Regions from separate parts of the Carboxydothermus ferrireducens DSM 11255 genome, predicted to be linked through region 3. Evidence: riboswitches for the same ligand, from Rfam matches in the RefSeq annotation. Region 3 holds a riboswitch; each other region holds the start of a gene.

Region 1 (10,505 bases), on a different contig from region 3:
CCATGTTTTCGAGACCCTCGTACGGAAGTAATGAAACATGGGTATGAGAATCTACCATTTCCACCATGCTGCATACTCCTCTCTTATTTAGCTAAACTAATTATGGCTTAATGTACGCAAATCCTTCTGTTTGCTTCCTGGCAATTTCTGTTATGCCGGCCGGTACAACTGTTACAAATTCGGGCAAACTCTCTTTAGCAATCGATTGAGCCTTAAGAGCGTTCTGGCAAGCAACAAAGTTTACCCCTATTTCAGCTAACTTCTGCATTTGTTCTACTAGCATTTTATTTGTTTGACCATTGCTTTTGAAGGCTGAAACTGCTTCTCCATTAGCTACTACTTCGATGTCAGCATTTCCTTGGCCCACATCGTTTAAAAAATTATTGATATTCATTATTACCCTCTGCCATTTATCAGGTTCGTTAATATGAAACACAAGCTTAAGCCTATTCATCGGTTTAACACCTCAACTTTCATAAATTAAAGTTATGATTTTTTTTACAGCGAATCCTCCTAAACCAGTTTGATTGATTTTCAAGATTTTCTTTAAAAGTAATGTAGCATAGAAAAATTTTCTTGTCCAATTAGTTTATCTTATGAAAGTTATTAGAAGGAGAGATATCGGTATTTTTCAATTAACGTTAGGACTAATACCCGTCTCTTTAATCGAAGGCTTTGTTACTAACCCTATATCTTTCTAAAATCTTATTTAGTCTATCAATTTTATCTTTAATATCCTCAGCCCCAACAATCTCTGTAACAAGCGCTATACACTTGGCTCCCAAGTCGAGAACCTCCTGAATGTTATATTCTTTTATCCCACCTATAGCAACAAAGGGTATACTTGAGTTTGCAACAGCCCATTTTAGATATTCTAGTCCAACCGGGGGTATTGCATTATCTTTAGTATTCGTGGCAAAAAGCGGTCCAACACCTGCATAATCAGCTCCTTCCTTTGCTGCTTTTTTCAGCTGTTCGGGAGAATGAGTAGAAACTCCAATTATATATTCATCCCCTAAAATCCTCCGAGCCTCTTTAACCGGATAATCGTCTTGGCCAAGATGAACCCCATCCGCGTCAACCATTTGACACAAATCCACATGGTCATTTACAATCAAAATGGCCCCATATTGTCTTGTCAGTTCTCTTATTTTGAGGCATTCATAGTATTTTTCCTTCAGTGACTTATATTTCTCTCGATACTGAATTATCTTTACTCCAGCTTTTAGCATCTCAGAAACAACTTTAAGATTTTCTCTACCACGGGAAAACTTCTCGGCAGTTATGCAGTAGATATTATAGTCTTCAAAAAGTCTTAACTTTTCCAGCTTACTCATCCTCCACCACCATCCTTAACACCTCATCGGCCTGAATTGCAGCAACGGCCGTTACTTTAGGAGCATAAGGTTTTTTATCTTTGACAGAAGTTGCAAAATCACCAACAATAACAAAGTTCCTACCTCTTTTGATTTGTATACGCTCACAATCGCCAAAGCCAGCTACTCCGGAAGCACCAACAACCTTTTTGTTTAGTTTCATAGCTGCTTCGAAAATTAAAGCTTTTGTTGTTTCATCATCTACAGCCTCCACAATAACATCATAGGACATAATTATTTTTTCAACATTTTTACTATCAATTTTTTCAACTGCTATGGCAATATTTGCTCCTGGATTAATTTGGGTAAGAATATCTTTTAAGGCTAATACCTTAGGTAGACCCACATGCGCCAAAAAATAACCTTGCCTATTTAAATTTGTAAGCTCAACCCGATCAAAATCAACAATCTTCAAATTCTGAACCCCGCAACGAACCAGCATCCAAGCAATGTGTGACCCAAGCCCTCCACAGCCAATAATTAGTATTTTTACTCTATTTAGCTTCTGCAATAAATCATCATCAAAATAATTTTTCAGCATTAAATTAAAGGAGTTCATAAGGCCTTACACCTCTTATCCAATTTGTAAACTCTGGCCTCAACCCTTTTTTTCTTATAACCTCAATTATCTCAGCTACCATTCTTCGATCTTCAACTTCAAACTGCCCTTGGGAATCCTCCTTTTTGCTAAAATACCCTCCGACAGTTGTTTTGGAACCGGCTGACATCTTTGTAATGCAAATGTCCAGAAGAGCATCTCGTAAGCTTGGCCTCTCCCGCGTCGAAAGATTAATACCAATCCGGGGCAAATAGAGTCTGGCCACAAGCAAAAACTTAATAAACTCTTTATCGGATACCACATGTTTGGCCTTAAATGCCGTATTGGCAGCCCTTAATCTTGGAAAAGAAATCGCAATCTCCGCTTGAGGATACTTTTTCATTAAATAGTCAGCATGTAAAATTGCCGAATACACATCCAGTTTGGGCAAAGATAATCCTAAAAGCGGTCCTATACTTGCCGCTTTAAACCCCGCTTTTAATGCTCTTTCCGGAGTATAAAGCCTAAATTCATAATCTTTTTTTGGACCAAAAAGATGCAGCTTTTCATAATCTTTCTTTATATACGTTTCTTGATAAATGGTAATACCTATAACCCCAATTCTTGCTAATTCTTCGTACTCTTCTTTGGAAAGGGGATAAACTTCGATTGAAACCTCTGAAAAATATTTAGTGGCAAGCTTACAGGCATTTTTTATATAGGCAAAAGGCGAATTTTTCCTGTCCTCACCGGTTAAAAGTAAAATAGAGTCAATTCCCTCACTTTTTATCTGCTGCATTTCTTCTTCCATTTGCTCTAAACTAAGTTTTTCCCGTGGGTATTTTCTTAGTTTGGAAAAACCACAGTAAACACACCCATTTTCACAAAAGTTAGCTATATACAATGGAGCATACAATAAAATAACTTTTCCAAAATTAAGTTCCGTAATTCTTTTGGCTTTTTTTGCCATAAGTTTTATTATTTCTTCATCCTCAACATTTAAAAGCTTGACTAAGTCAATTTTATCCAAATAGTCTTTTGCTAAAATATCCAAAGCTTCAGAAAAGGAAGGAACATATTGCTCATACCTAAAATAAAGTTCAAAACATTTTTGTAAATAATCAAGCACAGCTAACACCTTCTAACCTTTTTAAATCAAACTCTTTATCCCTTTATAAAATCTTCAAGAGGAGACGATGCCTGAGCATATTCGTACTCTTTTAATAGTCCAATCTCATAAGCAAGCCTTCCCGCTTCAACTGCTTTGGAAAAAGCCAGGGTCATTACCAAAGGATCTTTTGCCGTAGCAATGGCAGTATTGATTAAAACTGCATCAGCCCCAAGTTCCATTGCTTGTGCAGCATGAGACGGTCGGCCAATTCCAGCATCGATTATTACAGGTATCTCAACTTCAGCAATTATTGGCTTTAATAAAACTTCACAACCAATCCCTTTGTTTGTTCCGATAGGTGCTGCAAGGGGCATTACCGCCGTAACACCAATCTGTTCAAGCTCTTTAGCGATGTTTAAATCAGGGTAAATGTAAGGAAAAACTTTAAATCCTTCTTTCACCAGAATCTCACACGCCTTGAGGGTCTCATAGTTATCTGGAAATAAGTATTTCGTATCTTTTTCAATTTCAACCTTAACCCAGTCAGAAGAAGTCAACTCTCTGCCAATTTGAGCAATTTTGATAGCTTCCTTATAGTTTGTTGCCCCCGAAGTGTTTACCATAATTACTGCCTCTTTGGGAATAAACTCTAAAACACTTTTTTCATGTTTTGTATTGAGACCAATTCTGCGAACAGCCACAGTAAAAACCTCAACCTTTGCTTCATAATACATCCTGGAAATTAAAGCATAATCCGGTAACTTACCTGTGCCAACAAAAAGCCTTGATTTTAACGTTCTACCGCCAATAGTAAACATGTAATCACCTTCCCTGGTAAATTTTTAACTATTAACCCCCACCCACAAAACTAACAATCTCCACATAATCATCATTTTTGAGCAGGTACTCTTCCCAGCTTTCCCTCTTGATAATTTCACCATTTACCAAAACAGCACATGAAGATTGGTTGAGTTTTAAGTAATCAAGTAATTCTTTAATACTTCCCGTAAATTTCAGCTCTTTGTCATTGACCTTAAGCATGAACTCCCCCCTTTCTTCAACACCAAATAAAAAACCGCCATTTCGCCGGCGGTTTTCTTATGATGCCATTTAAATACTTTAAATAAAAAAGCCTTTAATGCCGGTTGTAATTAGCATTAAAGGCTTTAACGTCGTCTTTTTCCCTTCGCCGGCATTACCCGGAGCAGGTTCCAAGGGTCAAGGCACAGGGTTTTCGGTGCCTACTCTCAGCCGAGCTTACCCCCTCAGCTCCCCTAAACCATATTTAGTTTTTTTTAATTTTAACAACTTTTGTTAATCATTTCAAGTTAAATTTCACTTTTTGTGACAATCCAATAGATTTTTAGTCCTAATGCTAATACAATCATTAGAGACATTTACCCATACTACTTAGCGAAGAGCCAATATCATTGTTTTAGCGAAATGTCCTTTTCGATGGAGATTGGTAAATTGATATTAATTTTTATCTAAATTTTTTTGGAAGTCAATTCAACAGCTTGGCGGATTGCTTCTTTCATACTTAATTCATTTGCAATTCCTTTTCCAGCAATGTCAAAGGCGGTGCCATGGTCAACACTTGTCCTGACAAAAGGAAGGCCTGCAGTAATATTCACCCCAACTTCTAACCCCAATACTTTGACAGGGGCATGGCCTTGATCATGGTACATAGCAACAGCAATATCAAAATCGCCTCTGATAGCTCTGTAAAATACCGTATCTGCTGGCAAAGGACCAATCGCATTTATTCCTTCTTGTTGAGCTTTTTTAATCGCTGGGATAATTTTTTCTTCTTCTTCTCTGTAGCCAAATAATCCATTTTCGCCAGCATGCGGGTTTATTCCACAAACCGCAATTCTGGGATTCGAATAACCAGCTTTTTTTAAGATATCATGAGCAAGTTTTATAACTTTGTATACACGATTCGGGTTAATCATATCTATAGCATCTTTTAATCCCACATGTGTTGTTACGTGTATGACTTTTAATTTGGGTGCAGATAGGATCATTGCAAAATCTTTTGTGTTTGTTAGCTCTGCCAATATCTCAGTATGGCCAGGATACATATGACCTGCTTTATGCAGTGCTTCTTTATTTAGGGGTGCTGTACAAATAGCATCAATCTTACCTTCTTTTGCTAGTTCAATAGCTTTTTCTAAATAGCGAAAAGCTGCATCTCCAGCTTTTGCTGAAACTTGTCCAAAGGGAATATCAGGAGGAAGTAAATTAAGATCCAAACACTCAACTATCCCAAATTTAAATTCTGCTTCATCGATATTCTGAATCGGTTTAATATGAAGTCCAGTATGGATAAAAGTTTCAGCCCGTTGCAGTATCTTTGCATCGCCTATAACCAATGGTTTACAGATTGCATAAATTTCAGGATCGCGTAGCGCCTTCATTATTATCTCTGGCCCTACTCCTGCTGCATCTCCCATAGTAATTCCGATTACCGGTCTTGACATATCACCTATCTCCTTTCAAAAAGTGTACTGCATTAATAAGAGTTCTTTCTGTTCCAAAAGCACCGGCTTTCGTAATTGCCAACAAATTACCAAAGCCAATAAGTTGGCTTATTGGGACCCCTGGTTCTAGTTCTTTAATCAACTTCAAACCTCTAACTCCAAGGTGTTTGCATACTGATTTTGCTGTATCTCCTCCTGTTAAAATAAGTCCTTGCAAAGGAATTTCCTTAATAACTTGGCTTGAAATGATGCCAAGAGCATCTGCAATTCTATTCGATATTTGGTTTTGCGGAATATTAAGAAGTTTTCCTATTTCTTGTGTCTTTTGCACAATTTCAGGTGACGAATTGACATGAAAAGCCACATCAAATCCTTTTTTTAATGCTAATTTTATTTCAACGAGGCAACGAGAAATTTCATTATTATATTGTTCATCTTTTAAAACATTTAATGGGTCCAGTTTTACCGAAGTTACGTTAGGTTGTTTAAGTATAATTGAAAGCTGTTGCTGAGTTATTTTTGAAATGCTTCCAATAACAAGCAATACCGGATTTTCTGTTGAAAGTAATTTAAATTGCGATATGTCATTAAAGGTAAACTCAAGTGCATCTAGTAAAGACTCTGCTAGCCCAGCTGAACCAACCCAAAGAATTTGATAGTTGCTTGAAGAAAGATATTCGGTTACGATTTTTAAGTCTTGACTTGTTTTAGAATCGAATACTATTAGCTGGACATCTTTTTTTAATAAATTATCAACTTTGGCTTTTATATTTTCAATCCCTGATCGTATTGTTTGCAGGTTAACTAAGCCAATATTTCTTTTTGATTGACTCGATAATAAAGATACTATATTGGAATCTTTGACAGGGCATATAGGATCATTTGCGATTTCAGTTTTATCAATCGGAACTCCATGTAAAAAATGTTGCCCTTCAATTGTGGTTCGGCCCATTTTAGGATAAGCCGGCACTATAGCTGCAAAATCAAAAGTAATAACATCCATTATGGCATCTATTTCTGCACCAATATTTCCACGAAGTGTAGAATCTATTTTTTTATAAATTAGCTTGTATCCTTTAGGTTTTAATACTTGAGAAACTTCTTTTATTTTTTGATAAGCAGCAGAAGAAGTAAGAGAACGGCTGTCAGTATCAATAACAACTACATTCACATTTTTAGCATCTTCAAAAAAGTTTTTTGCATCAAAGATAACCAAGGTTTCTAGTCCTTTTTGGGTAAATTGAACACCGGTATCTGAGGCCCCAGTTAAATCATCGGCAATAATAGCAATTTGTTTCACATTATACCACTTCCTTTTTTCTCTAGTTTTCTTTATCAGTTTTTATATTTTTTCATTTTTTAGAGAAAAGTAAAAATTGCAGTACATATAACATTTTAGAATTTTAGGGGTCAAGGAACCACACATTTTGAAACTTGCTTACCCTTGACCCCTATAACATTTATCCTAATGTAAGATTCAGATATAATGCTTTTATTCAAAATTTTATGCGGCATTGTTATTTACAACACCGATACGTTTTGCCCACCAAGCGGTTATAATTGGAACCAAAAATGCAGTAACAATAACTGACGAAGCTACTATTGCTGTAGCCGCTGGTGCAACTGGAGCATAGGCATGGTTTGCTGATGCAACTACAGCTGGGACTGCTGCAGCATTTCCTGCAGTGGATGCAGCCGCTAACCCGGCTATTCCGTTACCACCTGTTAACCGATCAGCAATAAATAACGCCGTTCCTGTAATAACTACTACAGCAACGCCCACCAAGATACCTACAAGTCCAGCCTTCCATACATCAAGCAAATTCATTTTGGCTCCAAGCCCAAAAGCAAAAAACGGTATTAATACTGGTACTGCTCTACCTAAAAATTCCCTCAGTTCTTTATCTAAATTACCCAAAATCATACCAATTATAAGAGGAAGTATTGCTCCAACAAGCATTTGCCATGGAAATGCTGAAAGTCCTGCCACTCCTAATGTCACCATTGTAAAAAACGGCCCAGATTCTAAGCTCATAACAGAATAAGCTGCTACGTCTTCTTTTTTGCCAAATTGTCCCATTAAGGCCATATATAAGCCACCATTTGTATCATTCATCGATGCTACAAGAGCTAAAACCGAAAGTCCGACAAACGGACCACTTTTTATCATTCCTTCTCCAAGAAATTTGGCACCTATAACTCCTACGATAACTCCAATTAATATTTTTGTAATCCATAAAGCTCCACCTTTTTTTAAAATGTAAGGTGTCGCTTTAAAATCTATGGTTGCTCCCATGCATACAAAAAATACTGCTAAAATTGGTAAAGCGCCGGTTAGTAAAGCTCCTGTAAAGGATCCAAATGTGTTTGCTGCATTTGGAAAAAGTGTATTAATTAATGTACCCAAAAAAAGGGGAATGACCATCATACCACCAGGTACACGTTCTAAAGTTGCTTTAATTTTCATTTGGCTCCCTCCTTGCAAAATTTTAGTTTAAATAAATTAGATTATTCTAAAAAATTTACATAAATTATAATTAGACCAAAATTAAAAATTTACGAAATTTAAGCTTATTTCTAATTCAGAAGATATCGAGAAATTCTGCAAAGCATTTAGTATAGCAGTTGCAATGTTTTAAGGTGATAGTCCCCCTCTAAAAAAAGGGGGGACTGCTATAAACTTTTATGCATATAAATTGAATCTTTAAAAGGTTGAAATAAGTTTATATATTCCAAATTCTCTATGTTTCAGAGCCTCGGCTTTGGTAAGCTTGCCATTGCAAACTTCTAACATTTCACTAAATAACCGTTCGCCTGCTTCCCGAATAGTTTCATCTCCTAAAATTATCGTGCTTGCATTAAAATCGATATTGTCTTCCATCTTTTTAAATGTATCAGGGTTAGCAGTAATTTTTATTACTGGAGCTATGGGTGAGCCAGTTGGTGTTCCTCTACCTGTTGTAAAGATTACTAGTTGCGCTCCACCTGCTGTCATCCCTGTTATCGATTCAATATCCTGTCCTGGGGTATCCATAATATAAAGCCCTTTACCTGTTGGTGCCTCTGCGTATTCCAAGACTCCCTGTACTGGTTTAGTACCTCCCTTATATATACATCCAAGGGATTTTTCTTCTATGGTACTTATACCACCTTCGATATTTCCAGGGGTTGGCTGTCCTCCACGCATGTCAACTCCCATTGTTTTGGCTTTTTCCTCACACCTTCTAACTATTTCTAGAAGCTTTTGAGCTACTTCCTTGGAAACTGCGCGTTTAGCAAGTAAGTGTTCGGCACCAATTATTTCTGTAGTTTCCGAAAACATTGAGGTGCCACCAAGCTCGATTAGCTTATCTGAAACATAACCTGCTACCGGATTTGATGCGAGCCCAGAGGTTGTATCAGATCCTCCACATTCAACCGCCAATATTAAATTTGTGATATCTACTTCTTCTCTTTTAAGCAAAGAAACTTCCTGGGCCATTTGCCTTGCCAGTCTTGTACCAATCTCCTCAGCTTTTAAAGTTCCCCCACAATCTTGTATAATTATATATTCAACTTTTTTTCCAGTTTTTGATATTTCGTGAGCAACCTTCTCAGTGGGAACCCCTTCACAGCCTAAACCTACAACAAGAACAGCTGCTACATTTGGATTCTTACCGAGTCCTATAAGCGTCTTTGTAACAAGTTCCAGATCAGCCCCAATCTGGCAGCAGCCGTGCTGGTTGGCGAGAGCTACTGCTCCATTTACATGAGAAGCTATCCGCATAGCTACTTCGCTAGCACAAACCGATGATGGAATTATTAACACGTGATTACGGATACCAACTTTACCGTCTGGCCTTACAAAACCTTTGATTTTCATTTTACATCCCCCTCCCAGTCACCCCTACCGCGCAAACTCTCAATGTTGTGGACATGAACATGTTCGCCAACTTTGATGGACTTTGTAGCTCTCCCTATAACCTCACCGTACTTAACCACATTTGCTCCCATCTCAATTTCTTTGAGAGCAAATTTGTGCCCAAAGGGAATATTATCAATTAATTTTATCCTCAATTCTTTACCGTTTACATCCACTAGCACCTCCTCGTTTTTACTTAAGTTTTGTACTGCTGTGGCCACGTTATCTTCAGGATGAGCCACAACTGCAAGTTTTTTCATATAACCACCTCCATTTAATACCTCAAGCAAAGGTCATGCCAACGTTTTATCTGTTAATTGCTAAATACTTTAATACAAATGTTAAAATTTGAAACACTTATTCGTTAAAAAATAAAACCATTGTTGCAAAATGCAACAATGGTTTTCGGTAACGAATTTAATTGAAATTCTTTAGTTTTCTCCATAAAGTTGTTCTACTTATTCCAAGCTTTTTCGCTGCTTCTGATAAATTTCCATCTGTAAATTTTATAACCTTTTTAATATATTCTTTTTCAATTTCGTCTAGTGGTTTTATTTCAAGGAAGGATTGACTTGACACTTTATTTTTCATACTATCTTGATCATTGTATAGTTTAATATCTCTTACATCGATAATATTACCTTCGCAAATTGCGCAGGCTCTTTCGATAATGCTCTCCAATTCCCTTACATTTCCTGGATAATCCCATTTCTTTAAAAACTCCATCCCCCTGGAAGTGATTCCTTGAATATGCTTTTTGCAAATAAGTGAATATTTTTTTATAAAGTATGGTACAAGTACTTCAATGTCCTCTTTTCTTTCCCTGAGAGGCGGTATATGGATTTGAAGAACGCTAATCCGGTAAAATAAGTCTCGTTTAAACTTACCTTCATTAATCATTTCAATAAGATTTCGATTTGTGGCACATATTATTCTCACATCAACCGGGATTAACCTATCATCTCCTATTCTCATCACCTTTTTTTCTTGGATTACTCTTAGCAGTTTTGACTGGAGCCCCATAGGCATTTCACCGATTTCGTCTAAAAATATGGTACCTTTATGAGCAAGCTCGAATAGCCCTGCCTTTCCTCCT
Region 2 (10,505 bases), on a different contig from region 3:
AAAATTTTATTATAACCGTGCTTTTTGTTAAATACCTCCAGGAAATAATTAATTAGGGGCGGGATATCTTCGCGCCGTTCCCGCAAGGGGGGAATTACGATAGGAATAACGTTTAAACGATAATAAAGGTCTTCCCGAAAAGTTTTGTTTTTCACCATTTGGGCGAGATCTTTATTGGTAGCGGCAATTATTCTAACGTCTAACTTTCTTGGAGTGGTACCTCCTAACCGGTAAATTTCCTTGTCCTGGAGAACCCTTAAAAGTTTTGCTTGTAGCTGTTGGGGAAGATCGCCGATTTCATCTAAAAAAATTGTTCCGTGATTGGCCAGTTCAAAAAGACCGGGTTTACCGTTTTTATTGGCGCCGGAAAAAGCTCCCTGCTCGTAGCCGAAAAGCTCTGACTCTAAAAGGTTTTCTGGTATGGCAGAACAATTTATTTTAATAAAATTTTCCGTGCGGCGCCTGCTTTCCTGGTGAATGAGGGAGGCAATTACTTCCTTGCCGGAACCGGATTCTCCCAAAATAAGCACCGTAGCATCTATATCTGCAACGCGGCGGGCCAGTTCCACTACCTGTTCCATAGCGGAACTTTTATAAATTACCGGTTGCTGGTATTGGCTTTCCCTGAAGTGTTTGAGAGCTTCCCGGTAATTTTCCACGCGTTCGTTTAGGATTAAATTTAGCCTTTTTAATTCTTTGTAATAACTGCGGATTAAATCGGTACGGGTGACAATACCAATAATTTTGCCTTCATTATCTACTACCGGTACCCTGCCTACCGGTACTTCCCAGGTTTTATCGGCATCATCCTCCGGGGTAAAGGTAAAAAGTTCTGTAATCATCAGGTTTTTTACCGGCGTATCGGCTGGTATGTTATTAAGGAAAGCATCCAGGACGTGACTTTTAGTAATTAGCCCTAAAAGTTTATAATCCTGGTCCACCACCGGTAAAGCATCAACTTTATTAAGACGCATGAGATGCGTAGCTTCCCGTAAAGTACCGTCGGGCTTTATGGTAACCAGGTTGGTAGTCATTATTTGCTTTATTTGCATGGATGTCACCCCTTCCTGCTAAAAAAGGGCGGTATTTTACCGCCCGCTAATAATTTCCTTAATTTTTTCTAAAGTAGTTACATCCTCCAGACTGGTAACATCGCCTTTAACTTCACCCTTGGTTACAAGCTCTTTTAATAAACGGCGCATAATTTTACCGCTGGCAGTCTTGGGCATAACCGGTGTAAAGTAGATTTTGGCCGGTTCGGCGATCTTTCCGATTTTCTCCACAACTATTTTTCGAATCTTTTCTTCTAATTGGGGAGTAGCTTCGTAGCCTTGACGCAAAGTTACAAAGGCAATCGGAACTAAACCCTTGATTTCATCGGGAGCACCTACCACTGCCACTTCGGCAACTCCTTCCACTTCAATGATGGCACTTTCCATTTCCATGGTACTGAGGCGGTGACCGGCAACGTTAATTACATCATCGATACGACCGGTAACCCAAAAGTGGCCATCCTTATCCTTTACTGCACCATCATTGGTGAAATAAGCTCCCGGTACCCGACTGAAATAGCTTCTAAGATAAAGATCGTGTTCCTTCCAGAGGGTACGTACCAGCATAGGAATTGGTCTTGTCATAATTAAATTACCGGGAGTTTCCGGAGGTACCGGATTTCCTTCTTCGTCAACCACTTCTAACTTTGCCCCTAAAAACTGAATACCGCAGGATCCCGGCTTCATCGGGGTAATCCAGGCTGCACCGGCCAGAGGGGTGCCCGCCGTTTCCGTTTGTCCCCAGGTATTGTTAATGTAAATTTTTTCTTTACCTAAATTTTTATACATCCAGTACCAGGCTTCGGGATTGAGCGGTTCTCCCACCGTGCAAATCACATCCAGGCAGGAAAGGTCGTAGGGTTCCATATACTGTTCGCCGTAACGCATTAGCATTCGTACGGCAGTTGGTGCGGTAAATAATTTATTTACCCGGTATTTATGGATTATCTGATAAAAACGATCGGGTTTAGGGTAGTCGATAGCTCCTTCGTAAAAAATGGTAGTAATACCGTTGGTGAGGGCGCCGACAATACCCCAGATATGCATTGTAAGCCAGCCGATGTCCGCCGTGCACCATAAAATATCTTCGGGGTGCAGGTCTAAGTGATATTTGGCGTAAATGTAATTGTTTACCGTAAAGGCCACACCGGAATGAACCACACCTTTGGGTTTTCCGGTAGTGCCGCTGGTATAAAATACCAGACCCTGTTCGTTAGCTTCGATGGGTTCCGGTGGACAGTCTATTGGGGCTTTTTGCATTAATTCATCCCACCAGTAATCCCTGCCCGGAACCATCTTAACCGGTGTGTTGGTTCTTTTAACTACCACCACTTTCTGGATACTGCTGATTCCTTCGATAGCCTGATCAGCTTTGGGTTTTAAGGGTATTTCTTTACCCCGGCGATAGCCACCATCGGCGGTAACTAAGACCTGCGGCTCATAATGAATGAGCCGGTCCCGTAAGGCCTGTTCGGAAAAACCGGAAAAAACGGTATTGAAAATAATGCCGGTGCGGTAGCAGGCTAAAACGGCAATGACCGTTTCGGCCAGGTTGGGAAGATAAATGGCCACCCGGTCGCCTTTTTTGAGGCCAAAGCTTTTTAAGACGTTGGCAAAACGGTTAACTTCGGCCCAGAGCATGCGGTAGGTGTAAAATTTTGTTTCATAATTTTCACCTTCCCAGATAAGCGCCAGTTTATTGTCTGCTCCTTTTTCCAGGTGGCGATCCAGCATGTTGTAAGCTGGATTGGTAATACCACCAATAAAGTAGCGAAAATCAGGAAGACTTCCTTCAAAAGTTTTTTCCCAGGGATGAAGCCACCACAGTTCACGCGCCACATCATCCCAGAACTTTTCCGGGTTATCCCAGGATAGTTTTAAAAGTTCGTTGAATTTTTCAATACTGCCCGCTACCGATTTTTTTACTTTTTCCGGATTGGGATAAAAAATCTTACTTTCTTTAATCATTTTTAACTCTTCGGTTAATTCTGTCATCCAGATCCCCCCTGGAGTTTTTTTTATAATTTTAAATAAGGAGAATCGGTTTGAGGTAAAAAAAGGGTTAAATGTTAAAATGCAGAGTTGAAATGCTAAAATCTGCTTTTTATTGGTCAGAAAAATGGTGGTCTGTTAGATTATCTTGACAATTTATAGTTATTTAGATAAATTAAAAATAACAAAAAACCTCAGGGGTGCCGGATGAGCCCGGCTGAGAAGGCTTCGCGATGAAGAAGTCTACCCTTTGAACCTGCTCTGGGTAATGCCAGCGGAGGGAGAGGAAATAATGATAAGTTACCACCAACCTCTTCCATCTTCTGGAAGGGGTTTATTTTTTTCGGGGAGGTATTTGATGGAAATTTACCGGATTATTGATGTTAATTTAAACCGGGCCCGGGAAGGAATCCGGGTGCTGGAGGAAGTAGCTCGCTTTGGTTTGGTGAGCAGAAAATTATTTGAGGAATTTAAACATTTGCGACATTTTATCAAAGAAATAGAAAAAAGTCTTGCTGGAAATCCCTTGTGGTATCGGGATGCTCAAAACGACCCGGGACAGGAACTAAGCTCAGAGGAGATGGCCAGGAATAATTTGCGGGAGGTGGTGTTAGCCAACGCCAAAAGAGCCCAGGAAAGCCTGAGGGTTTTAGAAGAATTTGGGAAGCTGTTAGATGCTGCGATTGTCCTTAATGCCAAAAAAGCAAGGTTTTTACTTTATGAGCTGGAAAAAGAAGTTTTAACCTTGATTAAGCCTTCGGTGGATTTAACCTTATACGTACTTACCGATGATGCTTACCTTAACGAAGAAAAGTTCTGGAGGGTTGTCGAAGATTGCCTGAAAAATGGAGTGACGGCTTTCCAGTACCGGGCAAAAGGAAAAAAGGGAGCCGAAATGTACCGGGAGGGGCTAAGGCTGAAAGAGCTTTGTGCAAAATATGGGGTTTCGTTTTTTGTAAACGACCGGCTGGACCTGGGAATTGCTTTAAATGCCGATGGGGTACATCTGGGACAGGAGGATTTACCCCTGGAGGTGGCAAGAAAGCATTTTCCCGGAAAAATTGTCGGGCTTTCGGCTACCAATTATGAAGAAGGGGTTTTAGGAATAAAGGCGGGAGCCGATTATCTTGGGCTTGGGCCAATTTTTCCTACAACCACCAAGGAAGATGCCGCACCGCCCTGCGGGGTAGAAGTGATTCAGAAGCTTAAAGAGGAGTTTCCCAATACCCCGGTAATAGCTATTGGGGGTATTGATCGGGAAAAGGTTTTTGAGGTTATTCGTGCCGGGGCCGATGGGATTGCGGTAATTTCGGCTGTATTTGGAGCGGAAAGTCCGGCGCGGGCAGTTTATGAACTACGGGAAACAATAATTAAAGCAAGGGAGTGAGCGATAATGACTCAGCTTTTAAAAGCAAAAGAGGGAGTTATTACCAGGGAAATGGAAGTAGTGGCGGCGGAGGAAGGAAAATCGCCGGAAGAAATCCGGCAAAAGGTAGCTCTGGGGGAAGTGGTAATACCTGCTAATGTTAATCACCGGAATTTGCATCCCAAAGGTATTGGAGCGGGGCTTAAAGTAAAAGTAAATGCTAACCTTGGGACTTCGGAAAATCGCTGTTTTTACGAAGATGAACTAAAAAAAGTAAAGGTGGCTATTAAAGCGGGAGCCGATGCAATAATGGACTTAAGTACCGGCGGAAATCTTGATGAAATTCGAAGGGCGATTATCAAAGAAAGTTCGGTGCCGGTAGGGACCGTACCTTTATACCAGGCGGCGGCTGAAACGCTAAATAAATACGGTGATATAAGTCGTTTGGATCCGGAACTGCTGTTTGACGTTATCGAAAGACAGGCAACTGACGGCGTAGACTTTATGACGGTGCATGTGGGGGTGACCCGGGAAATCCTTAAGGTTCTTGACCGTTTTCCCAGGGTAACGGAGGTGGTAAGCCGGGGAGGCTCACTAACCATTGCCTGGATGGAGAAAAACGGAAGAGAAAATCCTTTGTATGAACAGTTCGACCGGCTTTTAGCTATTTGCCGGAAATACGACGTTACCTTAAGCCTGGGGGACGGTTTAAGACCGGGAAGTATTGCGGATGCTACTGACCAGCTGCAAATTATGGAATTAATGAAGCTCGGCGAACTGGTTAAGTACGCCCAAAATCAAGGCGTCCAGGTTATGGTGGAAGGCCCCGGGCATGTGCCCATCAATCAAATTGAAATGAACGTAAAGCTTATGAAGCGGCTTTGCGCCAATGCTCCCTTTTATGTATTAGGGCCACTGGTTACCGACATTGCTCCGGGATACGACCATATTACTGCGGCGATTGGTGGCGCCTGGGCTGCGTACTTTGGGGCGGATTTCCTCTGCTACGTTACTCCAGCGGAACATTTAGGATTGCCCACGGTGGAAGATGTAGAAGAAGGGGTAATTGCCTTAAAAATTGCGGCCCATGCAGCCGATTTGGCCCGGGGGAACCGGGAAGCCTGGAACCGGGATTATGAAATGAGTGTAGCCCGAAAAGAGTTAAACTGGGAACGGCAGTTTGAACTGGCAATAAATCCCGAGCGGGCCAGGAAAATGCGAATAGAGCGCGGCTCTCAAGACATAAAGAGCTGTTCCATGTGCGGGGAACTTTGTGCCATGAAAATTATGAATGAAAGGGGCGGAAAAAATGCTTAACACCCTATGGGAAATCCGGGAGAAGGTCCGGGACTTATCTCCTCTGGTGGTAAATTTAACCAATAATGTGGTGACTAATTTTACCGCAAACGTACTTTTAGCGGCCGGGGCTTCGCCGATTATGTCGAAGGGGATAGAAGAAGCTGATGAATTGGTCAAAATTGCTAATGCAGTAGTCATAAATATCGGAACCCTTCACTCCCGTCAGGTTGAGTATTTTAAGAAAGCAGTTTATTTGGCCAATAAATATCAAAAGCCTTTGCTGTTAGACCCGGTGGGTTTGGGAGCAACCAATTATCGTAATGATACGGTATTTGAACTGTTAGCTACCGGCAATTTTACCTTGGTTCGGGGTAATTACGGAGAGATAAGTTTTTTGAGGGGAAACTCCGGTCAGGTAAAAGGGGTGGACAGCCAGGCGTCCGATTTTGCAGCCGAAAATCTTACGGAAGTGGCTAAACGCTACAAAACTGTTGTGGTGGCAACTGGGCCGGTAGATTACGTTATTGCTGAAGGAGAATTGTATTTAAACCGTACCGGGGATATAATGCTTCAAAAAGTGACCGGAACCGGGTGTGCTCTCACCTCTTTAATTGGTGCTTTTGTTGGGGTAACTGATGAACCGGCTCTTGCGGCCTTAGCGGCTTTAGCTTTTTACGGAGCGGCTTCCGAAAAAGCCCGGAAAATAAGTGCCGGCCCCGGAAGTTTTCTGGTAAATTTTATAGATTCTCTTTATAATTTAACTAAAGAAGAGTTTTTGGAGTTAACTTCGGAAAAAGTTCAAGCGCTACGGTGAGAAAATGGAAATAACGAAGATTGGGGAAGAAGGGGTTATAGCTATTGCCCAGAAAGCTACTGAAGTATCCCCCGGGGTTATTTTGGGAATCGGGGATGATGCAGCGGTAGTTGAAATTAAGGGAAAGCTCCTTGTTACCACTGATTTACTGGTGGAAAACATCCATTTTAAGCGAAGTTACACGAAGCCGGAAATATTGGGGAAAAAGGCTTTAGCGGTAAATTTAAGCGACATTGCGGCAATGGGCGGCATACCTCGCTTTTGTCTGGTGAGCCTGGCTTTGCCCAAAACCACTGAAGTTAATTTTGTTGAAGGCTTTTACCAGGGATTAAAAAGTATGGCTAAAGAGTATGGGGTTACTTTAATTGGTGGCGATACTACCGGAGCTGGCAGCGAAATAATGGTGGCGGTTACGGTACTGGGGGAAGCCTTAGAAAAAGGAGTTTTAACCCGAAGCGGAGCAAAACCCGGGGATGGGGTATATGTCTCCGGTTATCTCGGAGATAGCGCGGCAGGACTTTATTTGCTTTTAAAGGAAAAATTGGGTTTATTGCCGGAAGAAGTGGAAAAATATCTGATATCCCGGCACCTGGAACCCGAACCCAGATTGGAATTAGGCCAGCTTCTCTGCCGGGAAAAATTTGCTACTTCTACCAATGATTTAAGTGACGGTCTTGTGAAAAAACTTCAGGAAATAGCACGGGCTTCCGGGGTTGAAATTACGATTAACCGGGAAAAAATACCTTTGTCTTATGCTCTTTTAACATTCTGCCAGCAATTTACCTTAAAACCTTTGGATTTGGCTTTACACGGCGGCGAAGATTACGAACTTTTGTTTACCGTGCCTGCCGAAAAGGAGGAAGAGCTTTTTAAACTGGACTTACCGCTGTTTAAAATTGGTATGGTTACGGGATATGACGAGCGGGGAAGGGTAAAAGCTGAAGATGGGGTAGTCTTGCAGGATAGGGGTTTTCAGCATTTTTAATTATGAGGTGGAAGATATTTGAGCAGGTTAAAAATTATTTTTTTAACATTTTTACTGGCAATTACCTTAACTAAAGCTTTTGCCAGTGCAGCTTCTCCGGCAAAGGAAATTAAACTTGTCTTTTTGGGTGATGTCTTAGCCGGCGGCAACTTAAATTATTACTACCAAAAATACGGCTATGATTATCCCTGGCAGAAGGTTAAAAAGTATTTTCAGGGTAAGCTTGTTTTTGCCAATTTAGAAAGCTGTATTTCTCTTCGGGGAAAGCCCGAAAGGAAAAAATACACTTTTCGGGGTCGACCGGAATTTTTAAAGGCTATGAAAAAGGCAGGAGTTACGGCGGTTTCGGTTGCCAATAACCACTCTGCGGATTATGGGCTGATAAGTCTTTATGATACCCTTGGCTACTTACGTCAAGAAGGGATTTACTACTCAGGGGCAGGAAGGGATGTTTATATTACGGAAATCCCCTGGCAGGGATATAAAATTGGTTTTCTTGCTTTTTCCCGGGTTATCCCTTCAACAACCTGCGTGGCAAGCCCCAAAAAAACGGGAATCTGGTCTATTTATGAGCCGAATGTTGGTAAAATCTTAAAGTTAATCTGCGAAAATGATGCTAAATACGATCTTTTAGTGGTAAGCGTTCACTGGGGAGTGGAGAGGGATTTAACCCCAAATCCGCCTGAAATAAAACTTGCCCATAAATTAGTTGAAGCGGGAGCCGATGTGGTGATGGGCCATCACCCGCATGTAGTGCAAAGGTATGAAATTTATAAAGGCAGACCAATCTTTTACAGCCTGGGTAACTTTATATTTACTTCCAGTAGTAATAAAGAGACTGCAAAAACTGTTATTGCTGAAGCGGTATTTACGGGAAGGAAACTAAAAAGTGTGGAGGTTAAGCATGGAGAAATAAAAAGAGGCCAGCCGGTCATTAAATAATAATCCCCGGTTTTTACCGGGGATTTTTCCTCAATCTTTAAGTTTGCCAGCAAAATATGCTTCATACGCGGACAAGTCAAAATAGCCGTGCCCGCTTAAATTAAAGACAATAGTTTTGGCAACACCTTCTTCCCGGCATTTAATTGCTTCATCAATAGCTGCGGCGATAGCGTGGGAAGATTCCGGTGCCGGGATGATGCCTTCGGTACGGGCAAAGGTTACTCCAGCTTCAAATACCTTTAACTGGGGATAAGCTTTAGCAGAAATAATTTTATTTTTGTAAAGAAGGCTTACCAAAGGTGAATCGCCGTGGTACCGAAGTCCTCCCGCATGGATGCCCGGCGGGATAAAGTCGTAGCCTAAAGTATACATCGGCATTTTAGGAGTAAGGCCGGCAACATCGCCAAAATCGTATTTATATTCCCCTTCGGTAAGGGTTGGGCAGGCCTTTGGCTCTACAGCAATTATTTCAATATTTTCACCTTTTAATTTTTCCCGCACAAAAGGAAAGGTAAAGCCACCAAAGTTACTGCCACCGCCCACGCAGGCAATCAAAACATCGGGCTTTTCTCCCAAAAGGGATAATTCCTCATAAACCTCTTGCCCGATTACCGTCTGGTGTAAAAGGACGTGGTCCAAAACACTTCCCAAAGCGTACTTGGTTTTGGGGTCACTCATTGCTACTTCTACCGCTTCGCTGATAGCTATCCCAAGGCTTCCCGGAGAATTAGGGTCTGCTTCTAAAACCTTACGTCCGGCAGCAGTTTCCTGGCTTGGGCTTTTTACCACCCGGGCGCCGAAAGTTTCCATGAAAATCCTCCGGTACGGCTTTTGGTCATAGCTTATACCTACCATATATACGGTTAACTTCAGCCCGAAAAAATTGGTGGCATAAGCTAAAGCGCTCCCCCACTGACCGGCTCCGGTTTCGGTGGTAAGCTGTTCGGTTCCATCCAGCTTGTTGAAATAAGCCTGGGCCAGAGCGGTATTAAGCTTGTGACTGCCGGAAGCGTTGGTCCCTTCGTACTTAAAGTAAATTCTGGCGGGAGTATTTAGATACTTTTCTAACTTTTTAGCCCTTTTAAGTGGGGTTGGACGGTATTCGGCGTAAGCTTCTCGGACTTTTTCGGGAATTTCAATGAAACGTTCGGTAGAAATCTCCTGTTCAATTAAACTTTTAGGAAAAAGACCCTCTAAATCCGCTGGCGAGATGGGCTGACCGGTAACGGGATGAAGAGGCGGAGGTGGAAGTTCGGGAAGGTCTGCCTTAAGGTTGTAGTAATACTTGGGTAAACTTACCTTGCTCATCTAAACTCACCTCTTCTAATATTAATTTCTAACATTATAGCAATTTAATGCAAAAATTGGCAAGGAAATTTTAAAAATTTCTCGAAAAGTTAATTGATCCTGGTTCGGTACCATCCCCGGGTTGCGGTCAATGTTTAAAAGTATTAAACTTTAAAATAGACCGATTCCTCGCTATTTTGTGGGGGTAAGGGAAATTAAAATTCAAGGTTTAGTTTACCACCAACCAAATAAATCATAGTTGCAAAATTTTTTAATGATCTATAGCCCCGGGCTTTCCTTTTTGCTGCTTGAATTACACTATTTAAACCTTCAAGAATGCCATTATTTAAATTTGAGGAAAACCAATTTAAAACGCCATTCCAGTGATTTTTTATAATTTTTGCAGCTTCAATAATTGGCTCAAGACGGCTATGAGTAGCCCAAAAGTACCACTTTTTCAAAAATTGTTCTGCTTCCACCCGAGATAACTGCCAAAGTTCTTGAAAACTTAACTTTATGTTATAGGCTTTTGCGGTTTTTATATTCCGATTTTTTAAGGATAACAGCTTCTCTTTTTGATTTTTTGTTAAATTTTTAATGTTTTTCAACCAAAGATATTTTGTACCTTTTAGTTCTGGACGTTCCTTTTGTTCTGCCCGGCGAACTCTGTCTACTGCTTCATTGATGATTTTCATTACATGAAATTTATCAAAGGTTAAATTAGCTTTTGGGAAAAATAAACGAGCTCCTTTAATAAAAGCAGGGGAC
Region 3 (10,505 bases):
TTACTTTGGCCCAAAAACAAGGGATACCGGTAGAGGGGGTTTATCCGGTTACCGACGAAAAAAAAATCCGATTTTACCAAAAGCTTTTATCTTTAATGTAAAGGGGCTTACTCAACCAAAGGAGTAAGCCCCTTTTAGCTTTTATTGATGGCACCTGCTACAGAATTTAATCCGGTCATGGCAGGTAACGCACAGCTCAGAGCCATATTGACCCACCGCTAACCCATGGCGTGTTAACCAATTTTCTGTATGTCCAATCTTACTATGGCAACTGTTGCAGGTAGTTTTATTAGTATGACAGGTATTGCATTTTGCCGGATTTTGGGCGTATTCGCTGCTGTGTTTGGCAAAAAATCCAGAATCATGGGGGTTGACGTTATTATGGCAACTGCTACATTCGGTTTTGCTGTGGCAGGTATAGCAAGTACTGCTTCCTTTGGCTAAAGCTGTAGCTCCATGGGTTGTGATTTTAAAGCTGCTGCTGTGGGGCATAGGTACCTTATGACAGCTGTCGCAGGTTGCTTTTGTATGACAGGAGCCGTAACAGCTGCTTGTCCCTTTTGCCAGCGCAGTCTTTCCGTGGGTCGAAAGCCACGTCGCTGGATGGGGCATATCTATCTTGTGGCAACTGCTGCATTCGGTTTTGGTATGGCAGGAGTAGCAGTTAACGTTTTTGTTCTGCAGGGTAAACTTACCATGGGTACTGGTCCAGTTTGCCGGGTGCGGCATTTCTACCTGGTGACAGCTAATACAGGTCTGGGCCTTACCTCCTTCCACCGGCTTTTCATGGCAGGTATTGCATACTTTTACATCGGAAACCTTGTGATTTTTTGCCCAGCCGTCGGGGTGCGGCATTTGCACACCATTATGGCAGGAATTACAGTATTTCTCCTGGCCCAAATCCCCGGTATGACAGGTAGTACAAGAAGCCAAATCTTTTTTGGCTTCCGTCCCATGAGCTGCCAGCCACTTGGCATCATGGTTTTGCGGCTTCATAGTTGCCTTATCCTGATGGCAACTCTCACATTTTGTCGGGCCATTTTTCTCTTTGTGACAATCAAGGCAATCCTGCATTTTCAGGACCTTGGGAGTGCCATGAACTAAATCTCCATGACAGGTTACACATTCTATATTGTTTTTACCAGCGTGTAACTCGTGGCTGAAAGTAATAGCGGTAGGCCCGGAAAGCTCATTTAATTTATGGCAGGATTCACACCGGCGGTTGGGTACTTCCCCCTTGCCTTTAATTTCTGCGGGTTCGGGCTTTTGGGTAAGCTCCACAGCTACCTGCCGTAACCCACCAAGTTTTACTTTCATAAGACCCACAAACCCCGGGTCCCGGTGACAGGACATACAGTCGGTTTTAGCGTGGTATGATTTCTCCCAGGCCGCTACATACGGTTTCATCGAATGACAAGTATTGCAAAACTCCGGCTTACTGGTTTCGTGAATAGCAAAAGGAGCTGCTATCGCTATAATTGCCGCTGCAATTATTATTATCCAAAGAAGCCTTTTTTGCACTGTCTCACCCCCTTTCATTATTTTAATTCGACATTTATTGGAATAATTCCTTTAAAACCAGCATATTTTTATGGTATTATTAGTTCTTTATTTTCAAAGAAAAGAGGGGCTGTTAACCCCTCTCTTCTTATCTAAAATTTTAGATATTATTTTAGATACGATTTTAATACGTAGCCGGTATAGGTCTTGGTACCTACCTTTACCTGGACTTTATAGTAGTTGCCCGAAGCACTTACATAAGTTACTTTAGTACCCGCCTTCAAGGTAGTTAGTTTCTTAGCTTTGGTAGATGCGGTCTGGTAGAGATAAGTAGTCTTGGTTACCGTATAGGTTTTAACCGACGGAGTGGTTGCAACTTTTCTCGCACCATAAATAATCGGGTCGCCTTTATACCCTAATGCCTTCCAGTTAAGGATGCCCCGGTTGCTGTGGCAGCTGGTGCAGGAAAGCGCCTCGCTTGCGGGCTTCACTTCATGATACAAGCCCATGTACCGCTCGGCATAGACCCACTTAACCGGACTTACCAAATCCACGCCAAACCATTCTTTATAACCCTTTGTAAATCCACCCAAAACATCACCGGTCATGAAGACGTAGCCAGCTTTAGCCGGGAAAAACTTACCGGTGACCGGGTCGAGGGGCATATAAGCATAGTGGTAGCGGAAGGGATAAATCTTGGCCTTGGGATCGTTTATTGAGCCAACCGGTGCAAATAAAGTTACGTAATCGGGTTTAGTTGTTTTATTAGGAGCATATTTGTTATCTTTATTAAATACCGCCGGTACATTGGTTTGCTGGGCGTAAGAAAGGCCATTCCACCAGAGATATACTGGCTTTAAGTTTTGTCCCCGTTCAATTTTGGGTTCATAAAGGGCGGTGACACTATTATATTCAGCCTGTGACCAATCCCGGAAGACATCGGTGGACTGGGTAATTGCATACTCGGTTACGTGACAGGTGGTACAGTCGATGCTCTTTATGTGGTTATTCAAGGTTGCGCCAAGGGGACCTTTGTGGACCGAAGTAGTGTGGCAGTTTTCACAGCGAACGTTGTAGTTTAATTCGTTGGTTCGTAAATCTACGCCCCGGCCGGCTATTTTGTGGTTTTCGGTCTTATGGCAGTCAATGCATTTTACTCCCTTGCCCATGTGAACATCCACTTTAGCCGGATCGGTCATGTGGATGGGCTCTAAGTCCCCCCGCTTGTTGTTGGGGCCACCGCCAGCAAAAGCATGGCACTGGAGGCAGTTTTTATTATCGGGGGTCTTCTTAATTGATTTTAGGGCTGCTGTAATATCAACCGTTCCAGAAACGTTTGCTTTTTTCACATAGGCAATATCAATTACCGAGGTATTTGGAATGTAATACAAGTTACCATACGCATCCTGCACAATAGTTTTCAGGTTCCTGTTGTATACCGAATAATCGGCATGGCAAATTAAACAGTCAACGTTTTCCTTATCTTTTGCCTCATCAATTTTATCCGGCCTTGAACCCATACCTACGTGGCACTGGCCACAGCCACCTTTGACATTAGCCCCGTTTTTATTAACTAAAATTCCCAGAAAGTTAATATCCGGGGTAATGCAAAAATCGTTTAAGCCCCCAAGTTTCCCTACCGGCTTATCGGCGGGCCAGGGCTTACCGGCAGCATCAATCAGGTTTACCGCTTTGCTCTGCCAGGTATAGTGGTCCGAGTGGATAACATCGTTTACCTGCTTGGGGTGGCATGGTAAACAGGACTTGGACCCCTCATACTTTTGAATAAACAATGAGTGATCCATGGCTGCCAGGGCGGTACCGCTAAAAAGAAGTACAAACGCCGCCAGCAGTAAAAAGATTAAGCTTTTCCTCCTCATCACATCACCTCTCCTTTTGTTTTTATTAACACCGGGAGAGGCAGGGCAAGAGTTAAACTTTACATATAGCCCAGCACTTCCCGGGATTAATCGTTATAAGAGGTCATTAACTTGCACTATTTTTCTTTTATATGCTTTTTTCGACTTTTTTATGGATTTCCCTGCTTATAGTTGTATAAATTTTATTTATATACATAAAATGTTTAAAACCTTTTTTCTCTTGACATTACGCTATTTTTAGCAGAAATATTTTTAGAAAAAATTTATTAGCTACCTCGATATAATTAAACCTTACCGTTACTCCGGTAAGGTCCCAAAAAAATGCCCAAATCAAAAAACTTGCAGTAGTATTAATTTACCGGTCACCCAGGAAATTCTGACCGTATCGGCTATAAACTCATTTGACAGTCCCAAAGTAGTCCCCCAGGATAAATTAGCCCCAACAAGCGGGTATTTAGCTCCTTCGATAGTAAGGCCGGTAACTTCTCCGGTAAGGGGAATAACCGAAAATAACTGCCCGGGTTTCCCTTTTAATGTAAGGGGATTTTTATTTATATAACCGATAAAATCGTGACCATACCAGGTAACGGGGTAGCTACATTTAGCAAGGAGTAGCAAATTTGCAAAAAAGTGGTCGCTCCGTCCCCCGGTTCCTCCTACCACTACAATCTCGGAAGCATCCAGGTCCTGCGCTGTTTGTACAGCTGCTTCTAAATCGGTAAAATCTTTTTCGGCAGGATAAATTTTAAGCTTTACCCCTTTTCTTTTAAACTCTTCCTGCAAGTTTTTCGGAAGCGAGTCCATATCCCCCAGTAAAAGATCGGGTATGACCTCCGGGGGCAAATGCCTTGCCCCACCATCGGCCACTATTAAGTAATCCTCCGGTGTTAAATCCGGTAAAAAGCCGGGGGCCTCACCCCCGGCAAAAATTATAACCCGCATTTACGTCACCTTCCGCAAGCGTTCAAAGATTTTCAGCAAGTAAACTGCCCCCAGGGTTAAAATTAATTCCGGCAGCAGGTAACTACCATTATAAATTGCCGAATACACCCAGGGGCTTTGACCTTTTGGCGCATAGCTCGCAAAAAACACCACTCCGGATATGAGGTGGGATAAAAACCGTCCAAGAATTGCCAGTACCACTCCCGGATACGGCGACTTTTTGACAAAAAGTCCCGCCAGGCCAAGGGCCCCAAAAGCCACCGGATAATCCAAAAGAAACTGAACGGGATGAACGAAATACGGTTCAATTAAATACTGTAACAAACCATACAAGACCCCTACCAGTAACCCCGGTAAAAGCCCTTCGGTATAAGCAAAATAAATTACCGGCAGCATGGATAAGAGCGTTACCGAACCCCCCTGGGGCATCTGCCAGATTTTTATGAAACTTAAAACCACAGCAAGAGCTAAAGCAAGCCCCCCGCGGGTCACCACCCGCAAGTCTAACCCTTTCATCAGCCACCCTCCTTTTTCCCGGCCACCAGACAAAAAAGCCCGTCTCCGGCAAAGCGGAAAACGGGCTTATCTTCCAGTTACCCCACTTTCCCTACGCCGGTATTACCCGGATCAGGTTCAAAGGGTTGGGAGAACTCTCCCTCTCAGCCGGTTTTGACCGGCACCCCCAGTGGCCGTTTAGTATTTTTTTACAATTATAACCGCTAAAAACCATTCTGTAAAGACCGATTTTCCAGAAGATACAAAGTTGCCCCTAAAAGCTGCTCCGACTCTTCCTCTTCTAAAAGTCTGGCCGCCATTTCCAGATATAAAGCCGGTACCCCTTTGGTAATGGTATCCAGAATTTTCTTGGCAATTTTTTTGAATCTGGCTTCTTCCAAATCCACCGGCTCCGGCAGTATTTCCCGCTTTAAGCGCTTATTTATTGCCTCTTCTATGGCTTTTAAAAGCTTTCTTTCCCGGTAGTTAATCAGGGTAATGGCCTTTCCTTCCCTGCCCGCCCGGCCGGTACGTCCAATACGGTGGATATAGCTTTCCGGGTTCTGGGGAATATCGAAATTGATGACATGGGAAACATCGGGAATGTCAAGGCCCCGGGCGGCTACATCGGTAGCCACCAAAAGTTCGGTTTTCCCGGCTTTAAAGCTTTTAATGGTCTGAGTGCGTTCCCGCTGGCTCATATCCCCGTGCAATCCTTTAGCTGCATAACCCCGGAAGTTTAATTGCTCTACTACCTCATCAACCCGCTTTTTGGTGCGACAAAACACAATAGCCTGGATGGGTAGCTCGCTGTTTAAGATACTGACAAGTCCCTCGATTTTTTCCGTTTCCGGAAGCTCGTAATATACCTGGCGAATCGCCGGCACGGTTTTTTCCCTGCCAACCAGTTTAACCGTTTTATACCCCCCTAAAAACTTTTTAATTATGGTTTTTATCGGAGCCGGCAGCGTTGCCGAGAAAAGCAAGGTTTGCTGGCGGTTGGTCAGGGTATTTAAAATTGCCTCGATATCATCGATAAAGCCCATATCCAGCATTTCATCGGCTTCGTCCAGGATAACAGTTTTGATCTCTGCCGCCGGAAAAGTCTTCCGGCCGATATGGTCTAAGATTCGTCCCGGGGTCCCCACAATCACTTCTACCCCCTGGCGAAGTCCCCGGATTTGCCGCTCAATAGCCTGGCCGCCGTATACCGCCAGAGCCCGGACTTTAAGATATTTTCCGAGTTTGGCCACTTCATCGGCCACCTGCAGTGCCAGCTCCCGGGTCGGAGTAACGATCAACACTTGAGCTTTCTTTCCCCGCTGAATTCTTTGTAACACCGGTAAAAGGTAGGCGGCGGTTTTTCCGGTTCCGGTAGGAGCCTGACCCACCAGGTTATGTCCTTCTAAAATAAGAGGAATAGCCTCCTTTTGAATGGGAGTAGGCATTTCAAACCCCAGGTCGTTCACCGCTTTTAAAAGCGGTGTGATTAATCCCAATTTTTTAAACTCTTCCATGAAAAACTCTCCTTTTTCCTTTTTTCATTTTTAATTTGGGCAAAATAGCTGGATTTATGCTTAAAACATAAAAAGCCTTTCTGCAGCTTGGCAGAAAGGCTTACCATTTCTTGCCTCATGTATTATAAACCATTCTTTTCCGTAATGCAAGGTTTATTTTATTTGTGAGAAGTATCACGGAAAAGTTTTTACCATTATTTTATAATGCAAGTAAAAGGAGGGACTTAGCCTTGCTCCGAAAGATTAGCCAGTATTACTATCTTCTCTTTTTTTCTGTAGCCGGTTTTTTCTTTTATAAGGCAGTAACTTTATTCCCCACCGAAGGGGTTTCGGCGTTAAAATACCGTTTTCCTTCAATCGAAGGCTTTCTCCCTATTTCAGCCCTGGTAGCTTTAAAAAGCTATTTATTTACCGGAGTTTTTGACCCGGTTCACCCGGCAGGACTTACGATTTTAATTTTAATTATTTTGAGTGCTTTTCTCTTTAAGCGCGGATTTTGCAGCCATATCTGCCCCATCGGTACCGTATCGGAACTTCTGTACCGTTTTCGAAAAAAAATAATCCCCGGAGATTTACTAATTCCAACCTGGTTTGGCTATTTACTTGCCGGCATTAAGTATCTTATCGCTTTGTTCTTTATAAAAGTAATTTTAATTGACATGCCACCGGAAGCTACCTGGCAGTTTGTCCAATCACCCTACAATGCGGTTGCCGATATTAAAATGCTGAAATTTTTCTTAAATCCTTCCGCTTTAACCGTAAAGGTACTTATCGTCTTAATAGTTTTATCCCTTACTTTTCCTCAATTCTGGTGCCGGTTTCTCTGTCCTTATGGAGCTTTCATAAATATTTTTGCTTTTTTCTCGCCCCTAACTATAAAAAGAAATAACGAAAGCTGTATTTCCTGTAAAAAATGCGATAAAATTTGTCCCGGCAATTTAAAGGTTTCGACCCTAAATGCCGTTACCTCTCCCGAATGTACGTTATGCTGTAGTTGCCTTGAAGTCTGTCCGGTAAAAAACACCTTGTTTCTTGGCAGCAGAATTGGAAAATTTACCTTAACCCCTTTTCAGTATTCTTTAATTCTTTTGGGCTTTTTTATTGGCGACATGATTATTGCTAAAATTACCGGACGCTGGCAGTCCACAGTATTACCAGAACTCTGGCAAGCTTATTACCCGCTGGTCGACAAGCTTACCCACTGAGGAGGAAGGATGGATGGGCTTCTCTCTTTTAAACCGGTATTACGATCTCTTGTTCCCGGCCAATGTTACGGTAGTAAATAGTTTAAAAAAACTTTTTACCCCGGCAAAAAAACTTTTGGACGCGGGCTGCGGTACCGGTAATTACGCCCTCTCTTTGGCCGAAAGCGGTTTTGAAGTAACGGGTATAGATATAAACCCTGAATTTGTAAGTCTGGCCCGGGAAAAGGCGCGGGGTAAAAACAATGTTAAATTTTTAATTTCAGACCTTACTGCCTTCCACTTAGAGGAACCTTTTGAGGGTATTTTTTGTATCGGCAACACCTTACCGGTTTTAGGAGAGGATGGTATAAAAAAAGCTCTGGCAAACTTTTTTAAACATTTACTTCCAGGAGGTCTCTTAGTAGGTCAAACGGTGAACTTTGCCTTATTTTTAAAAACCGGCGTTTTCCCTTTCCCCGAAAAAAAGCTTTTGGAGCTGGATTTAATTTTCCGCCGGCGGTACGAACTTTTTGGCGATTTGGTGCGGTTCTCCCTTGAACTTGTTTTCCTGCAAAAAGGAGAAATTTACACCGACCAGATGTTTTTATATCCGGTTACTGTGGAAAAGTTAAAAACCTTTTTGGAAGATGCCGGCTTTCGGGAAATCGGCTTTTACCGGGATTTCACCCTTACACCCTATGATCCCGAAGGTCGGGATTTAGTGTTTACTGCGCGAAAATAGGCAATTCCCCGCCTTATCGGGCGGGGAATTTTGTTGCATTTTTGTAGGGCCGGCTTCTGCCGATTAAACAAAAACTTTTATTGCTGATTTAACGCTTCCTTTTGGGCTTCATGCATTTCTTTCATGGCCTTGATCTGGTCTTTTATCTGGGTAAGCTGCTCCTTCGTCAGATTTTCGCCGGCAAAATCTTCTCTGCTCATTTTTTCATCGGTTTTTAAAATTAAATCCAGGATATCCTTATAAACGCTTTCGATTTCATTGGGCACCCGGACAATTTCCCATCCCCGGGTTTCGGGGTTCTGCCGTAAAACCGCAATACCTACAATTGCCATCTCGTTGGGCTGGTTTTCTAACTGGATTATCCGGACGTGACCGACAGTAGCAAACTCTCCCTTTTGGTCGGCAGGAAATACCTTAACCAGCCGGGACTTGACAATCTTCACCTGCTTGACCGATGCTTCCATATCCGCTTCGGAAATCATGTCCCGGGACATTTTGGTCATTAATTTATACGCCGGCTGCCAGCGGCCTTTTTCCAAAAGGGCATAAAAGGAAACCGCCGCATCCTCAGGAGTCGCGGTTTTCACCACTATCCCCGTTTCTTTATCCACAAACGCGCCGGGTCCAGCACCAATCGCCCCTCCCAAAGTCACTAACAGGATTAACTGTAATAAAAACGCTGCCACCAAAAAACGCTGCATCCTTTTCCCTCCCGCAGGTATACTATAACTAAAAAGTTATATTCTCTCTTTCTCCCCGATTTCCTGCAAAGCTACTTAAAAAAACCCTTGCAAATTACCGGACACTTACCACCTTCCATCCGCCCCACTCGCGGACCAAACCAATTTCTACCGTATATACTACATCCCCCTGGGCCACTCCCCGTTTAAATTCCCGGTAAAAAAAATTCCTGCAAAACTCGGGAAAAGTCGGTTCAAAGGAAAAACCCTGCTTCTCCATTTCATGGACAAAAATATCTAAAGATTTTAGTTTCTCTTGTGATAAATCGTCCTTTATGGTACGTGATAAATATGTAAAGGCAGTTTTGTTATCACCTTTTGCCAAAGCTCCTTCAAACTTACCAAACACGTCCTCCGGCTTTTCCCAGACCCGAAAACCATAAGCCAAGACACCAAGGATAACTAATAACAATAAAAATAAAATTCCAATCTTTTTAGCCAATAAAAATCCCTCCTTAAGAAGTAATTCGACTTCAAGGATGGATTCCCTGCTAATTTCAGACATAGTATTCTCAAAAATAGAATACACGGATAAAAATTCCAGCTAATAGCTACCAAATTAATGCGTTTCAAAAGTAAAAAAGCTGCCCATTTAATTTAGCAGCTCTTTTACTGGTCGCATTATCAGCTTTGATATACGACCACCCGCTGGTTTACGGTGTCGGTAATGTAAATCCGGCCCTGGTCATCAACGAAAAGCCCGTTGGGCAAAATAAATTGGTTTAGCTCAGCCCCTTTGCTGCCAAAGGTAAAGAGGAAATTACCCTGCTCATCAAAGCCACAAACCCGGCTATTTAAATTATCCACCACATACAGTACTCCCCGGCCATCTACTCCAACTCCCCGGGGGTTAATAAAGGAAAAGGTCTCACCATTGTTGTTGCCGCCGGTTAAAGTATAGGCATAACCGCCAAGGAGGTTAAAGACCTGCACCCGGTCGTTACCGGAGTCAGCGACATAAATCTTACCATTGGTAACCCAGACACAGTTAGGAGCCCTAAATTCACCGTTGGCAGTACCCATCTTCCCAAACTCCAAAACCTTCTTCCCGTCTAATGTAAACGCCGTTACTTTATTTTTCCCGACATCGGCCACATAAAGGCGGTTACCGGAAATGAACAAGCCAGCAGGACGACTGATATCTGAGGGGCTACCAAAATAGTACTGGAAAATCCCTTCACTGTTAAAGACGGAAATTTTACCGTTGTACATGTCGGCTACATAAACTTTTCCGTCCCCGTCCACTGCAATACCGTAGGGGAACTTGAACTGTCCTTTATCGGTACCGGGTTTACCAAAGGTAAAGAGAGGATTACCATCATAGTCAAAAACCTGGACCCTCTGATTGCCGGTGTCGGTTACATAAATTCGGTTTCCGGATACCGCCACCGCCATTGGCTTTTTAAAGGGATTCTGGTCGGTACCGTAAATCGCATATAAGAAAGCTGGTGGTCCAGGCGGCCCTATTTGCGGTACTATTTTCGGTACCGGGTTACGGTTAAGGA

The links. Region 3 has a riboswitch for thiamine pyrophosphate ahead of thiT (energy-coupled thiamine transporter ThiT). Riboswitches for the same ligand answer to the same signal wherever they lie in the genome.
Region 1: linked by a shared signal. The riboswitch ahead of thiS (sulfur carrier protein ThiS) and the one ahead of thiT (energy-coupled thiamine transporter ThiT) in region 3 are both predicted to bind thiamine pyrophosphate.
Region 2: linked by a shared signal. The riboswitch ahead of CARFE_RS0101320 (thiamine phosphate synthase) and the one ahead of thiT (energy-coupled thiamine transporter ThiT) in region 3 are both predicted to bind thiamine pyrophosphate.

The regions. Positions count from the first base shown of each region.
Region 1 covers NZ_ATYG01000026.1:21,161-31,665, forward strand. Annotated here, with positions in the region: gene CARFE_RS0110180 (DsrE family protein) at 101-394, opposite strand; gene thiE (thiamine phosphate synthase) at 663-1,337, opposite strand; gene thiF (sulfur carrier protein ThiS adenylyltransferase ThiF) at 1,330-1,935, opposite strand; gene thiH (2-iminoacetate synthase ThiH) at 1,922-3,043, opposite strand; gene CARFE_RS0110200 (thiazole synthase) at 3,079-3,843, opposite strand; gene thiS (sulfur carrier protein ThiS) at 3,875-4,066, opposite strand; TPP riboswitch at 4,190-4,311, opposite strand; gene pdxA (4-hydroxythreonine-4-phosphate dehydrogenase PdxA) at 4,513-5,508, opposite strand; gene CARFE_RS0110215 (four-carbon acid sugar kinase family protein) at 5,510-6,808, opposite strand; gene CARFE_RS0110220 (2-keto-3-deoxygluconate permease) at 7,013-7,975, opposite strand; gene CARFE_RS0110225 (UxaA family hydrolase) at 8,213-9,370, opposite strand; gene CARFE_RS0110230 (UxaA family hydrolase) at 9,367-9,669, opposite strand; gene CARFE_RS0110235 (sigma-54-dependent Fis family transcriptional regulator) at 9,827-10,505, opposite strand, start outside.
Region 2 covers NZ_ATYG01000001.1:242,786-253,290, forward strand. Annotated here, with positions in the region: gene CARFE_RS13845 (sigma 54-interacting transcriptional regulator) at 1-1,052, opposite strand, end outside; gene acs (acetate--CoA ligase) at 1,089-3,047, opposite strand; TPP riboswitch at 3,231-3,344, shown strand; gene CARFE_RS0101320 (thiamine phosphate synthase) at 3,403-4,431, shown strand; gene thiC (phosphomethylpyrimidine synthase ThiC) at 4,438-5,727, shown strand; gene thiM (hydroxyethylthiazole kinase) at 5,720-6,523, shown strand; gene thiL (thiamine-phosphate kinase) at 6,528-7,508, shown strand; gene CARFE_RS13850 (CapA family protein) at 7,527-8,450, shown strand; gene CARFE_RS0101345 (TrpB-like pyridoxal phosphate-dependent enzyme) at 8,481-9,758, opposite strand; gene CARFE_RS0101350 (ISL3 family transposase) at 9,953-10,505, opposite strand, start outside.
Region 3 covers NZ_ATYG01000004.1:45,975-56,479, forward strand. Annotated here, with positions in the region: gene CARFE_RS14090 (DUF3343 domain-containing protein) at 1-101, shown strand, start outside; gene CARFE_RS0103180 (NapC/NirT family cytochrome c) at 142-1,521, opposite strand; gene CARFE_RS0103185 (SH3 domain-containing protein) at 1,668-3,380, opposite strand; gene CARFE_RS0103190 (thiamine diphosphokinase) at 3,711-4,322, opposite strand; gene thiT (energy-coupled thiamine transporter ThiT) at 4,323-4,838, opposite strand; TPP riboswitch at 4,909-5,016, opposite strand; gene CARFE_RS0103200 (DEAD/DEAH box helicase) at 5,042-6,334, opposite strand; gene CARFE_RS0103210 (4Fe-4S binding protein) at 6,565-7,539, shown strand; gene CARFE_RS0103215 (class I SAM-dependent methyltransferase) at 7,553-8,260, shown strand; gene CARFE_RS0103220 (hypothetical protein) at 8,338-8,961, opposite strand; gene CARFE_RS0103225 (hypothetical protein) at 9,056-9,442, opposite strand; gene CARFE_RS14095 (6-bladed beta-propeller) at 9,625-10,505, opposite strand, start outside.